Thiosocius teredinicola: one gene and its partner. The protein of the gene in region 1 interacts with the protein of each later gene in a pairwise test. Links are inferred from orthologs where the notes say so. Each region holds a gene or a part of one and is shown on either strand. Other genes may lie near its edges.

Evidence for each region. Proteins that work in one complex are often made in the same cells at the same time.
Region 2: the proteins of recR (region 1) and recO interact in binary tests that used the Escherichia coli proteins (3 or more experiments, as listed by UniProt). The link is inferred for Thiosocius teredinicola from one-to-one orthologs.

The regions. Positions count from the first base shown.
Region 1 is NZ_CP019936.1:1,604,238-1,611,907, forward strand. Bases 4,956-7,670 are described here. They hold recR (recombination mediator RecR), read left to right. Parts: upstream 4,956-5,867; coding sequence 5,868-6,473; downstream 6,474-7,670. Other genes in these bases: dnaX (DNA polymerase III subunit gamma/tau), read left to right, coding at 4,956-5,503; B1781_RS07850 (YbaB/EbfC family nucleoid-associated protein), read left to right, coding at 5,522-5,848; B1781_RS07860 (histidine triad nucleotide-binding protein), read left to right, coding at 6,518-6,862; B1781_RS07865 (hypothetical protein), read left to right, coding at 7,074-7,325; ppk1 (polyphosphate kinase 1), read left to right, coding at 7,480-7,670. Also shown: B1781_RS07820 (4Fe-4S dicluster domain-containing protein), read right to left, coding at 1-864; B1781_RS07825 (hypothetical protein), read left to right, coding at 1,119-1,634; B1781_RS07830 (glutathionylspermidine synthase family protein), read right to left, coding at 1,645-2,826; B1781_RS07835 (hypothetical protein), read right to left, coding at 2,833-3,453; more of dnaX, read left to right, coding at 3,830-4,955. UniProt on the Escherichia coli protein: May play a role in DNA repair. It seems to be involved in an RecBC-independent recombinational process of DNA repair. It may act with RecF and RecO.
Region 2 is NZ_CP019936.1:2,219,916-2,225,273, forward strand. What follows is about bases 1-2,881. They hold recO (DNA repair protein RecO), read left to right. Parts: upstream 1-1,042; coding sequence 1,043-1,720; downstream 1,721-2,881. Other genes in these bases: rnc (ribonuclease III), read left to right, coding at 1-151; era (GTPase Era), read left to right, coding at 148-1,038; pdxJ (pyridoxine 5'-phosphate synthase), read left to right, coding at 1,759-2,496; B1781_RS10715 (response regulator), read right to left, coding at 2,504-2,881. Outside these bases: more of B1781_RS10715, read right to left, coding at 2,882-4,915; cysteine synthase CysM, read left to right, coding at 5,009-5,358. UniProt on the Escherichia coli protein: Involved in DNA repair and RecF pathway recombination.

The DNA.
Region 1 (7,670 bases):
GGTGACTTCGCCGCCGAGTGCCGGTGCATCGATTTGCGCGTTGCAGAAACAGGTCGGGCAGACGCTCGTGCAGTTGCCGCACGACAGGCAGCGTGCTGCAACCTGATCCCAACGTGGATGGTGCAGGCGCTCGAACAGGGGTTTTTGCAGATTGCCCGAGGGCAGTTGCCGGTGTTGACGTTTGGCCGCTTCAGCGACGGCCTGCGCGCCTTGGTGTTGCAGGTCGCTGCTTGCCGCCGCGAGCGGCAATCGCGCCGCGATGGCTTTGCCACGCTCGCTGCCGACTTCGACCAGGTAACCGTCTTCGAGCTCGTTCAGCGCCAGGTCGAATCCATCGGCGGCGGCCGGACCGTCACCGGTGGAGGCACAAAAACAGGTATCGGCAGGGTAGGCGCAGTGCACTGCGACGATGAACAGTCCAGCGCGGCGCGCAGCGTAGTTGCTGTCTTTCACGCCGTCGAGAAAGTGTTTGTCGTGCAGCTTCAATGCCGCGATGTCGCAGGCGCGCACGCCGATGAAGGCGAGCGGCTGATCTTCGATCTGCTCACTGCTGAACGTGAGTTTTCCCGCGGCGTCCCGTTGCGCGCGCCACAGTGTTTCACGCGGTTTGAACAGGTAGGGCTTGAGCGCCTGTGCCCCCGTCGCCCAGGCGAAGGCGCGCGGCGAATCGACCTGCGTTAATCGATAGTTGCCTGGGGCCTGGTCGTCGGTCCAGCCGAACGGCAAGGTCGCACTGTCGGCTAGGTCGCGGTACTGAATGGTGTCGTCGTGCACACAGGGGCCGATCACGCGGAAGCCGTCTGACTTCAGCTGCTCGATCAGCGTCTGCAACGCATCGCGTGGGAGGAACAGAGAATCGTTCATCGTCTTCGGCATGACTGGGGCATGACTGGCTTCTCCGCTTAGTCAGGTTAGCTCAGTCTGCCGGGAACGAGAGCTAAAGTTGTCGATTGTTTGATGTGCATTGGATTTGTCGTCGATTAAGACCGATAGCTATGCCTCTTGGGTCAATGCCTTACGCGACTCATACGTGTCGTTGATATCCTGATGATTGATGAAATTTTTGATTTGCCGAGGCCGTGCCACAATGCGGTGCATGGTCAACGGAGTTCATGCACATGGATACACCCGACTTCATCGCGTTGCTGGATGCGAGCGGTAGCGAGCTGTTGGCTCAGGCGGATCCACAGCTGGCGCTACGCCTGGTCGACGACGAGCGTCTTGTATGGGGCAACCGCGATGCCGACGACGTGATCGTCGAGCGCCTGCCTGAAGGGGATAAGGCCGATGTGTTGCAGTGGTTGAAGGATCAGGCAGAAGACCTGGTCGCGACCTACTATCGCGCGCATCCGCTGTCGCGCAATGGCTTCAACCGACAGGTCGAGGCGTTGTTCGGCTTGTTCGGCGCTGAGGCATTTGCTGCACCGTCCGGGGCGCTGCCGCCATTCAGCCTGTTCGTTGACGGCGGCACGGTGGTTGCCGAGCCGGCGACCAGTGCCCGCCACCGTTATGGGGCATTTCTTGAAATGAACCGACAGCACGGCGACGTCGCGCCACAGGTGCTTAACTGGTTACGCTCAGGCGAGGCCTACAATCAATACCTCGGCATGAACGTCTGCCGCTACAACTGCTGAGCCGAGCGCATCACCCTTCGATGATGTGACCGACGAACTTGCTGGTGTCGTTGAGTACGTCGCCGCCACGACGAAAGCCCAGTCCGCACGCCTCCCAGGCATAGAACACGCCTGCCTGGTAATTCTGTCCGGCAGGATCCTGCGCAAACTCGGCGCGTTCTTGGTAGATCGCCTTGTGGTGCGCATACGGTCCATCGGTCTCGGCGATCAGCTTGCCGTGCGCGTCGATCAGTTGCAGGTTGGCGCCTTCTCGGCCGAACAGTTTTTTGCAGACCTGTGGTGTGCCCGACAGCGGTTCGAAATCGGTGCGTAATAGATAGGGTGAATCCGGAAAGGCGTCGAACATCAGCTTGAGTATGCCTTTGCTCTGAAACAGCAGGGTGTAGGCCGGGTTCAGGATGCGTGTACGGCCATGTCTGCTGACCTTGTCCAGCAGTCGGGTGAGTTCCAGTTCCTCGGCGGCGATGTCTTCCCAAGGGAACAGTTTGAACCAGTAGTCGGCCAGCTGCTGGTCCTTGTTGAATACGCCGTCTTCGGCATTGAAGCCGGCTTCGTGCATGTAGCAGAAGTCGGTATAGAAACCCGCGTCGTGCGCGACCTGCTGCAGGTAACGCACGGTACGTTCATCTTCAGGCATGCCGCCGACGCTGGAGAACAGGATCTTTTGGCCGGCGTAGCGCTCGGCGAACTCATCAGGCGGGTGATCGCCGGTGATCAGGCGGCGGAAGTTTTCCTTGAGCATCTCGTGCAGATTGTTGAACTGCCGTGTCGCGTCCATGTCGTTGGCTTTGAGCATGGCCCATTGCACGATGGATGTTTCGAACAGGCTGGTCGGTGTGTCTGCGTTGAACTCGATCAGCTTGATCGGCAAGCCATCGAGGCCGCCGGCGAAATCGAACCGCCCATAGAGATGACGATCGTCGCGCTCCCAACTCTCTTCAATCTGACGCACCAGGTTCGACGGGATGCCCAGCTCGAGATAGCGCTGTTCGTCGATCACATGCTGCGCGGTTTCGACGAACATATCGTACAGGGTGTTGGCCGCATCGTAGTAGGCCTCGGCTTCGGCCTCGCTGACCTGCAGCAGCGTACTGTCGACGTAGGGGCTGCCATCGCGGTCGGTGTGCCATACCAGGCCGATATCTTCCATCACCGCCTTGCTCAGCGGTTCGATCGGCAGCATCTTCACCATCGCGGGTCAGCCGCCGAATGAGCCAAAGCCGGAATTGGTGGAACGGCCGCTGCTGCCGCCGAAGAAACCGCTGCGCGGCTTGGAGCTGGCTGTCTGCTGGCGGTTGGCCGGTTGCGAAATGCTTGCGGTCGGTCGGCCGCCGCCGTAACTCTGTTGGGTGCGCTGAAAGTTGCTGTTCGAAGCCAGGCGGTTGGCCAGCATGCCGCCGATCAATGACCCGGCTGCCGCGGCGAGCAGTGTCTCGCCAAGTGACAGGCCGCCCGAATGCATCGCCGGGTCCTGGGTGAGTCGTGATGTGCCTTGTTCGACGCGTGCAGCCTCTTCGGCAGCGATCCGTTTGAGCTCGTCTTCCGACAGGAAGCGTTCGGTACCATCGGGTTGGCGCAGGATGGCGCGTGTCGGGCCGGTGGTCGGGTGCTTTTCGAGCAGTTTATAGGTGTCGGGGTTCGCGCCGGTCTGTTCGATCACGAGGAAGAAGGTCTGCTCGACCCCGCCGCTCGCGCCGTCGAAGCCGCTGGCTGCCGGCGGTGTTGGCCCTTGATCGGTGCAGCCGTGCAGGCTGGCGACCACGGTCAGGCCGAGGCTGCCGGCGATCGAATAGGAGAGGGCTTTCTTGATGTGGCGCATGCGTGATCGTCCTGTACTGCATCGAGAGTTTCGGCGCGACAGTTTACGGGATTGTGTATTGAGCGTCCCACGGCATGCCTGGGGAAATGCCGACCGCGCACTGCATCGACGGCATTGCACGATGTGCTTACGTCGACGGCTCGATTCGGGCATAATTCGCGGTTCAGTGGCGGACCCGTTGGTCTCCCGCGACAATAGATTGTGAACCCGGTCAGGCCCGGAAGGGAGCAGCCGCAGCAGTTGATTTGTGCGCCGGGAATCGCTGGCGGGGCCGCCGCCCTTCATTTCCCCCTCGTCTGTCGCCGGATTCCTGTCGTCGCCTGTTGCCTTGGGTTAGACTTGGCCGAGCCTTCAGTCGGATCTCGTTATCGCCCGGATGTCTTACCAGGTACTCGCCAGAAAATGGCGCCCACGCAGTTTCGCCGAGATGGTCGGTCAGGAACATGTGGTGCGCGCCTTGAGCAACGCGCTCGACAACGACCGCCTCCATCATGCCTATCTGTTCACCGGCACCCGCGGGGTCGGTAAGACAACGCTGGCGCGCATTCTGTCGAAATCGCTGAACTGCGAGACCGGCGTGAGCGCGACACCGTGCGGCGAGTGCAGTGTGTGCCGCGAAGTAGACGAGGGGCGTTTTGTCGATCTGCTCGAAGTGGATGCCGCGTCGAAGACCGGCGTGGATGACACCCGCGAGCTGCTCGAGAACGTGCCGTATGCGCCGGTTCGCGGACGCTACAAGGTGTACCTGATCGACGAGGTGCACATGTTCTCCGGACACAGCTTCAATGCCTTGCTGAAGACGCTCGAAGAACCGCCGCCGCATGTGAAGTTTTTGCTGGCAACGACCGACCCGCAGAAGGTGCCGGTTACGGTGCTTTCGCGTTGCCTGCAGTTCAATCTCAAGCGTCTGCCCGTCGAACAGATCGAAGGACAGTTCAAGCATATCCTCGACGCCGAAAAGGTCGATTACGAGGCGCCGGCCTTGGCGGTGCTGGCGCGCGCGGCCGACGGCAGTATGCGCGACGGACTGAGCCTGCTCGACCAGGCGATCGCGTTCGGTGGCGGCGCGGTGAAGGGCGACGAAGTGCGCGCGATGCTCGGCGTGGTCGCGACCGAGCGTCTGCCCGGCATGGTCGATGCCGTCTACCGCGGCGATGCGCAGGGCGTGATGGCCGAGGTCGAGGCGGTAGCCGAACACGCGCCCGATTTCAGCGGGTTGCTGCGCGAGCTGCTGACCGTGTTGCACCGTATCGCCGTGCTGCAGCAGGTGCCGTCGGCCGCACAGGCCGGGTGGGGCGATACCGAGCGCTTGCGGACCCTGGCCAAGTCGATCCCGCCGGAAGACATACAGTTGTATTACCAGATCGCGCTGGTCGGACAACGCGATCTCCCGCTGGCGCCGGATGCGCGCAGCGGTTTCGAGATGGTTCTGCTGCGCATGCTGGCGTTCCGGCCGGACGCTGCCGGAGTTGGTGCGGATGGCGCAGCGGGTGCGCGGGCGCAGCCTGCGAATTCACCGACGCGACAGCCGCGAGCTGCACCGCCCGCGTCTGCCCCGGCCGCTGCGACGGCTTCGGTCGCACCGGGCGTCACCGAACAGCCGTCTGAACAGGCGATGGAAAAGCCATCGCAAGCGGCGCCGCGCGCGAAGGTCTCGCTGGATGCCGGCGACATGGCCGACTGGCACGGCTTCGTGCTCAAACTGGGCCTGAAAGGCATGGCCGCGCAGCTCGCCAACAACTGTGCGTTCGACCGCCTGGACGGCAAGCAGCTCTGCCTGCGGGTGGACAACGCGGGTGCCGGAATGATCGGCAGTCTCGCCGAACGCAGGCTGCAGGAGGCTGTCGAATCAGCCGTCGGCCAGCCGATCGTGCTGCAGCTCGAGGTGGGGGATCTGCCTGCGGAAACCCCCGCCCAGCGTGACGCGCGTGAGAAAGTCGCGCGCCAGAAAGCCACCGAGGCCGACATCTCCGCCGACCCCTTGGTGTTGGGCATGCAGGATACATTTGACGCCGAAGTCGTGCCGGATTCGGTTCGGCAGCTGGATTAACGCAACGCGAGAGGTTTTGTGATGAAAGGACCTATGGGTAACCTGATGCGCCAGGCGCAGAAGATGCAGGCCGACCTGCAGAAGGCGCAGGAAGAACTGGCGAATGCCGAAGTCACCGGCGAAGCGGGTGGTGGCATGGTCAAGGTGACCATGAACGGTCGCCACGAAGTGCGTCGCGTGCAGATCGACGACAGCCTGATGGGAGACGACAAGGAGATGCTCGAAGATCTCGTTGCCGCGGCCTGCAACGATGCGACGCACCGCATCGAGGAGCACACCAAAGAACGTATGTCGGGAGTGACTTCGGGGCTGAATCTGCCGCCGGGTATGAAGTTGCCTTTCTAAGTACTTGACTTAAAAAGATATGGCAGATAAATCGCTGCTTGATGCGCTGATCGAAAGTTTACGTTGTTTACCAGGAATCGGCCCTAAGTCCGCGCAGCGTATGGCTTTTCATATCTTGCAGCGTGACCGTGCCGGGGGTGCGAAGCTGGCCGCGATCCTCGGCGAGGCGGTGCAGTCGATCGGTCACTGCCGAACCTGCAGAACACTGACCGAAGACGAAGAATGCAGTCTGTGCCGCAACCCGGATCGCGACGACAAGCTGCTGTGCGTGGTCGAGAATCCGTCTGATGTTGTTGCGCTCGAACAGGCGACTGGGTTTCGCGGTCGCTACTTCGTGCTCGGCGGACGCCTGTCGCCACTCGACGGCGTCGGACCGGCTGAACTCGGCATCGATCAGCTGCGCAATCGCCTCGATACGCTGCAACCGGATGAGGTGATCCTCGCCATGACCACCACCGTGGAGGGCGAGGCGACGGCGCACTACATCGGCGAATTGGCGGCCGAGCGGGGGATTGCGACCTCGCGCATCGCCCACGGCGTACCGCTCGGCGGCGAACTCGAGTATGTCGATGGCGGTACCCTGGCGCACGCGTTCGCCGGGCGCCGTCGGGTCAATGCCGACTGACCGCACATCGCTTTTGTCCACATCCGAACCAAGGGGAACGCCGAATGGATGACTGCATTTTCTGTAAGATTGCCGCCGGAGACATTCCCGCTGAACGCGTCTTTGAAGACGATCACGTGGTCGCTTTTCGCGACCTGAACCCGCAGGCGCCGACCCATGTCCTGGTGATTCCCAAGCGCCACATCGCCACGTTGAACGAGCTGAAGCCCGAAGACGAAGCCGTTATCGGTCGGATGTACGGCGCGGCGCGCGACATCGCCGAGCAGGAGGGCTTCGCCGACGCCGGCTACCGCACGGTGGTTAACTGCAATGAAGCCGGTGGTCAGACGGTCTTTCATATTCATCTGCACCTGCTCGGCGGGCGTATGATGCACTGGCCGCCGGGTTGAGCGTCGACACGCTGACGTGTAGAATCAAGCACTTAGACGCGTTTTATTCTTGAATGCCGATTAATTGTCGCGCGTTCGCGCGGAACGAAACGCGTCGCCGCTGTCTATACTTGTAAGCTGCCTAGCGATTTGGCCGATAACCAACCTTGTGAATATTACGCCGGCACTACCGAATCCCTACGGACCGCCTGTCAAACAGGAGAAAACGGCCGTGTCTGCGGTGCGCGCGACCAACCGGGCGCGCGACGCAGCGGATGAGGCGGAACAGCGGCGTACTGAACGCAAGCAGGCACTCGACAAGCCAACCCGTGAACGTCTCGAAACCCTGGCCCAGGACCTGTATGCCAGACCGGATGCCACGTCGAAGCACGCCAGTCGCGCATTGGCATCGTACGCCGCAGTGGCCGGCAACGACGAACGCAGTCAGCTGAACAATCTGCTGGGCTTCGACGCCTACGCCTGAACGAATCCGCACACGCTCACGTTTTGCTTTGATCGCGGTGGATGCGCAGCGCGATACGCATTCATGCTGTCATCTAAATGGGCCATACTTGAAAGACGTTGGTCTGCCGGCGTGATTTTGTATTTGTCTCTAGCGATCCATGGAAACTAACAAGATGTTGTCTCAAGAATCTGAGGGCGCCGTCGAAGCGGTCGAGCCCCAATCCATCGATCTGAACGATCCATCGCTCTACCTGAACCGTGAGCTGACTTGGCTGGCGTTCAACCGGCGTGTCTTGGCCGAGGCCGAGGAAGCACGCAACCCGCTGTTGGAGCGGCTCAAGTTCCTGGCGATCGTCGGCTCGAA
Region 2 (5,358 bases), 610 kb from region 1 along the record:
CATCAGTGGCGACCAGCATGACCAGACCTTTCGCGTGACATGTACTATTGATCTTGGTGGCGAAACCACCGGAGAGGGCGGCAGCCGTCGCAAGGCTGAGCAGGCGGCCGCGCGCCGGATGCTGAGCCGTCTTGAGGAACAGAACGTATGAACTACCGCAGTGGTTACGCGGTGTTGGTTGGCCGCCCCAACGTGGGCAAATCCACTTTGCTCAACCGCCTGCTGGGTCAAAAGCTGGCGATTACCTCGCACAAGCCGCAAACGACGCGTCACCGCATTGTCGGCATCCGCAGCGACGATGAGGGCCAGATTGTCTTTGTGGATACGCCCGGGATCCACGACCGGGGTGGCAAGGCGATGAGCCACTACCTCAACCGGGCGGCGCATACGGCCCTGCTGGATGTGGATTTGATTGTGTTCGTCGTACAGGCTCAGGTCTGGACCGAAGAAGACGAACAGGTGCTCAATGCGATCAAGCAATCCAAGTTGCCGACCCTGGCCGTGATCAACAAGGTCGATACGGTAACGCCGAAAGAGCAGCTGTTGCCGGTCATCGAATCCCTGGCGAAGCGTTACGACTTTGTCGACGTGATACCCGTTTCGGCGCGCAACGGAGACAATGTTGAAAGTCTGGCGAACGCCGTCCTTCAGCGACTGCCGGAAGGCGAACCGATCTTTCCGGAAGATCAACTGACCGACAGGTCCGAACGGTTCTTCGCCGCGGAGTTGTTGCGCGAACAGATCATCAGACGCTATCACCGCGAGCTTCCCTATGCGGTCACCGTCGAGATCGAGCGTTTCGAAGAAAGCGAAGACGGACGCTACAACATCGGCGCGGTGATCTGGGTGGAACGTGAAAACCAGCGCAAGATCCTGCTCGGCAAAGGTGGGCAGGCGATGAAGGAAACGGCGACCGCCGCACGCAAGGCGATGAATGAGTTCTTTCAGACGCGTGTACATCTCGAAGTCTGGATCAAGGTCAAAAAGAGTTGGTCGAGCGATGCGGCCAGCCTGGTCAAGCTCGGGTACACGGATTGATGCGGTGGCCGCGTCGAATGCGCTGAACGCCTATGTGTTGCACACGCGGCGCTACGGCGACAGCAGTCTCATTGCCGATCTGTACAGCCGCGAGCAGGGGCGCTTGGCGGCGGTTGCCAAAGGGGCGCTGAAAGCCAAGGGCGAACGTGTCCAGCCTTTTCAGGCGTACGCCATCGCGGTCAGCGGTCGTGGTGAAGTGCTGACGCTGACCGGTGTTGAGGCCAGCGACTCACCGCTTACCTTGCAGGGGCGTAAGCTGTTCTGCGGCCTGTATCTCAACGAGCTGCTGTTGAAGCTCACTGCCCGACAAGATCCCTGTGACGGCCTGTTCGATGACTACGCCGCGGCGCTGGGATCGTTGCACAAGGACGCGGCAATCGAACCGACATTGCGACGCTTCGAGGTGCGCCTGTTGCGCCACCTGGGGCTGGGCCTGATACTCGACAGAGACGTCAATGGTCAATCGATTGTTTCGGACCGACGTTACACTTACGATATCCATCATGGAGCGGCTCCGGTTTCTACCGGTGATAACGCAGTGTCGGGCGCGACACTGTTGGCGCTGCGCGACGATCTTGTGTTTGATGATTCCGGCCTGCGTGAGTCGCGTCAGCTGATGCGGCGCGTGCTGCATCATCATCTCGATGGGCGACCATTGCGCAGTCGGGAACTGTTCCGTTGATATCAGGCACGTACGCCGTTTGAACCAATGAACTTCAGATGAAACGATACGAAAGACTGCTGGGCGTGAACATCGATCACGTGGCCACCTTGCGACAGGCTCGCGGCACACGCTATCCGGAACCGGTCCAGGCGGCATTGGTCGCCGAACAGGCAGGTGCCGATTCGATTACCTTGCACCTGCGCGAAGACCGCCGCCATATCCAGGATCGCGACGTCGACATGCTCGCCGACATTTTGCAGACGCGTATGAACCTGGAGATGGCCGCGACGTCAGAGATGTTGGAGATCGCCAAACGCGTGCGGCCCGCGGACTGCTGCCTGGTACCGGAACGCCGCGAAGAGTTGACCACAGAAGGCGGTCTCGATGCTGCGTCGAGCGTGTCGTATCTTAAAGACTATTGTGCCGCGCTTGCCGATGCCGGCGTGCGTGTCTCATTGTTCATCGATGCCGATTCGCGCCAGCTCGAAGCAGCGACTGAGATCGGTGCGCCGGTTGTCGAGATCCATACCGGCCACTACGCGGAGGCCGCCAATTCGGTCGCGCGGCACGACAATCTGGCGCGCATCGCGAATGCCGTCTCGCAGGGTCTGCAACTGGGTCTGCAGGTCAACGCCGGACACGGGCTCGACTATCACAACATCAAGGACGTCGCCGCCATCGATGGCATCCTGGAATTCAATATCGGTCACGCGATCGTCAGTCGTGCGGTTTTCAGTGGCCTGCATGCCGCGGTCGCGGATATGAAAGCCCTGTTGCAACCGCCTGAGGGCTGATCCCAAATCAAGGGTTGTCGGCTTCGTAGGACTCGAGTTCGATAATACGTTGGGCTTCGTGGATCACGCGTTCAAGCAGCATGCTGACGGCAGAATCGTCTTCCAGCGTAATCGCCGGCTGCAGCTCTCCCAAGGCGTGGTACAACGCCGGCACGCCACAGACTGCCGAGGCGCCGTGCAAGCGGTGCGATAACTGCCAAAGCTCCGACCAGTTCTTTTCGGTGAGGTTCTGACGCAGCGCATCGATGGTTGTCGGCAGTTCACGACGCAGCTCTTCGAACAGCTTGCGCGCAATGCTTTCCGAGCCACCCGCAATCCGCAGCGCCTGCGCTTGGTCGCGCACCGGCCAATCGTTCTCGGGCAGGGTCTGCGCGCTGGCATTGATGAAGCCGGCCTGTCCGCTGCTGCCGTCGACCAATTCGACAACGGTCTTGCGCAGGTCTTCATCGCTGACCGGCTTGATCAGAAAACGCTGGATGCCGGCGCGCGCGATCTCGCGCTGATTGCGTTCCGCGACATCCGCGGTGAGCGCGATGATCGGTACCGGTTTGCCCGGGTAGAGCGATTGGATGCGGCGTGCCGCCTCCAGACCGTTCATGCGCGGCATGTGAACGTCGAGAAATGCCATATCGATCGGATGTTGCCGGGCCAGTTCCACCGCTTCGTCGCCGTCGGTCGCCTTGAGTACTTCGGCACCCATATCGGTCAGCAGGTGAACGATCAGTTGCAGGTTGATCGGGTGGTCATCGGCGGCCAGGCACAGCTTTCCCTGCAGCACATGCTGGTGGTCGACGGGCGCGTTGTCCGATGGTTGGGTGTGATTTGCGGATACATTCTGCGGCGCCACTTTGCCGGCCCGCAGACAACCGCGGAGGCTCTCCTGCAAGTGATGCAGTTGCGGTGGCTTACTCAAACAGAAGCGGGCGCCCGCGGCAACGAACCGGTTCAGCACCTCTTCATCCGAACTCGATACCAGGGCGATGACCGGCAACGCCTGCTCGCCGCTCAGCCCTCGAATCTGCTCGAGGCACTCGCGGATATTGTCTTCGTCATCGTTGCAGCCGAGTGCGACCAGGGCGTAGCGATCGAGCTCGAGGGTGGGTATTACCGAATATTGCGGGTAGTCGTCGACTGCAAGTCCCATGTCGTTGAGCGAGTTGCGCAAAGCGATGCGCGACAGATCGTGTTTTTCGATCAACAGACCGCGACGGTTCAGGGGCGGCGAGTGACGAACCGGTGGTGCATCAGGGTCGAGGTCGAGCTTGATGGTTACCCGAAACACTGAGCCCTCACCGAGTCGGCTGGTGACGTTGACATGGCCGTCCATCGCTTCGGCCAGCGAATGACAGATGCTCAGCCCCAGCCCGGTGCCGCCGAACAGCCGGTTGGTAGTCGAGCTACCCTGGTCGAACGCCAGAAACAGGCGTTGCTGCTCGCCGAGGGGTATGCCGATGCCGGTGTCGCTGACAGCGAACGTGACCCCGATCTTGTGCGCCTCCTCCTCGTCGAGCATCACCCGCACGACGATCTCGCCACGGTCGGTGTACTTGACGGCATTGCTGACCAGGTTGTTGATGATCTGGATGATGCGGGTCTCATCGCCGACCAGGTGGTCGGGCACATCGTTGTAAACCATGGACACCAGTTCCAGGTGCTTGGCATGCGCCTGCGGCGCCCACAGGGTCACGGCGCTCTCGACGCATTCGCGCAGACTGAACGGCTCGTGGCTGAGCACAAGTTTGCCCGACTCGAGCTGGGAGAAATCCAGGATATCGTCGACGATACGCAGCAACGAGCTGGCGGATTTCTGAATGGTCAGCACGAAATCGCGCTGCTTGTCGTTCATCTCCGTCTTGGCCAGCAGGCGGGTGAAGCCGATGATGCCGTTCATCGGCGTGCGGATCTCGTGACTCATATTGGCCAGGAACTCGGATTTGGCACGGCTTGCCTCGATCGCCCGGCGGCGCGCCAGATCGAGCTCGGCGTTGCGGATCTCGATCACCTCCATGCTCTCCTGGGCCTCGCGCGTGGCCTGCTCGATGCGTTCCTGGAGCAGTTCCTGGCCGGCGGCGATCTCCTGGGCCATGGCGTTGAAGCCTGCCTCGAGTTCACCCATCTCACCGCGGGCAGCGTTGGGGATCTGTACGTTGAGTTCGCCTGCACGTACCCGCTGCATGGCGCGGATGACGACCGCGATCGGGCGCAGCATGTGGCGCAGGCGATCGGCGGCAACGATCAGGCTGACGGCGAGTCCGCCGAGGACGACCAACAGGCCGGCGACCGCGAGATTGGGCTGGTCGGCGCCGAGCCAGGCATAGACGCCGAAACCGCCCAGCGCGGCCAGCGACGGCGCCAGGGTAATGAAATAGGTGCGATAATAGATGCTGTCCGAGCGGAAGACTTTTGGAATTTTCAGCAAATCGGAGCCCCGGCGAATCGAATCTGGCCTCAAACGCACAAGTTTGGCAGATACTACCTCGTTTTGGCGTAATCGATTGTTTAAACTGAGCCGATGAAGTACCCCACGATTGAATCCTGTGTCGGCAATACGCCCCTGGTGCGGTTGCAACGGCTACCCGGCGATACCAGCAATACCTTGCTGGTCAAATTGGAAGGCGACAACCCGGCGGGATCGGTCAAAGATCGTCCGGCCCTGTCGATGATCAAGCACGCCGAGGAACGTGGCGACATCAAACCGGGTGACACGCTGATCGAGGCGACCAGCGGTAACACCGGCATCGCGCTGGCAATGGTCTGCGCGATTCGCGGCTATCGCATGATCCTTATCATGCCGGAGAATCTCAGCGTGGAAAGGCGGGCCTCGATGCGCGCTTACGGCGCCGAGCTGATCCTGGTGACGCG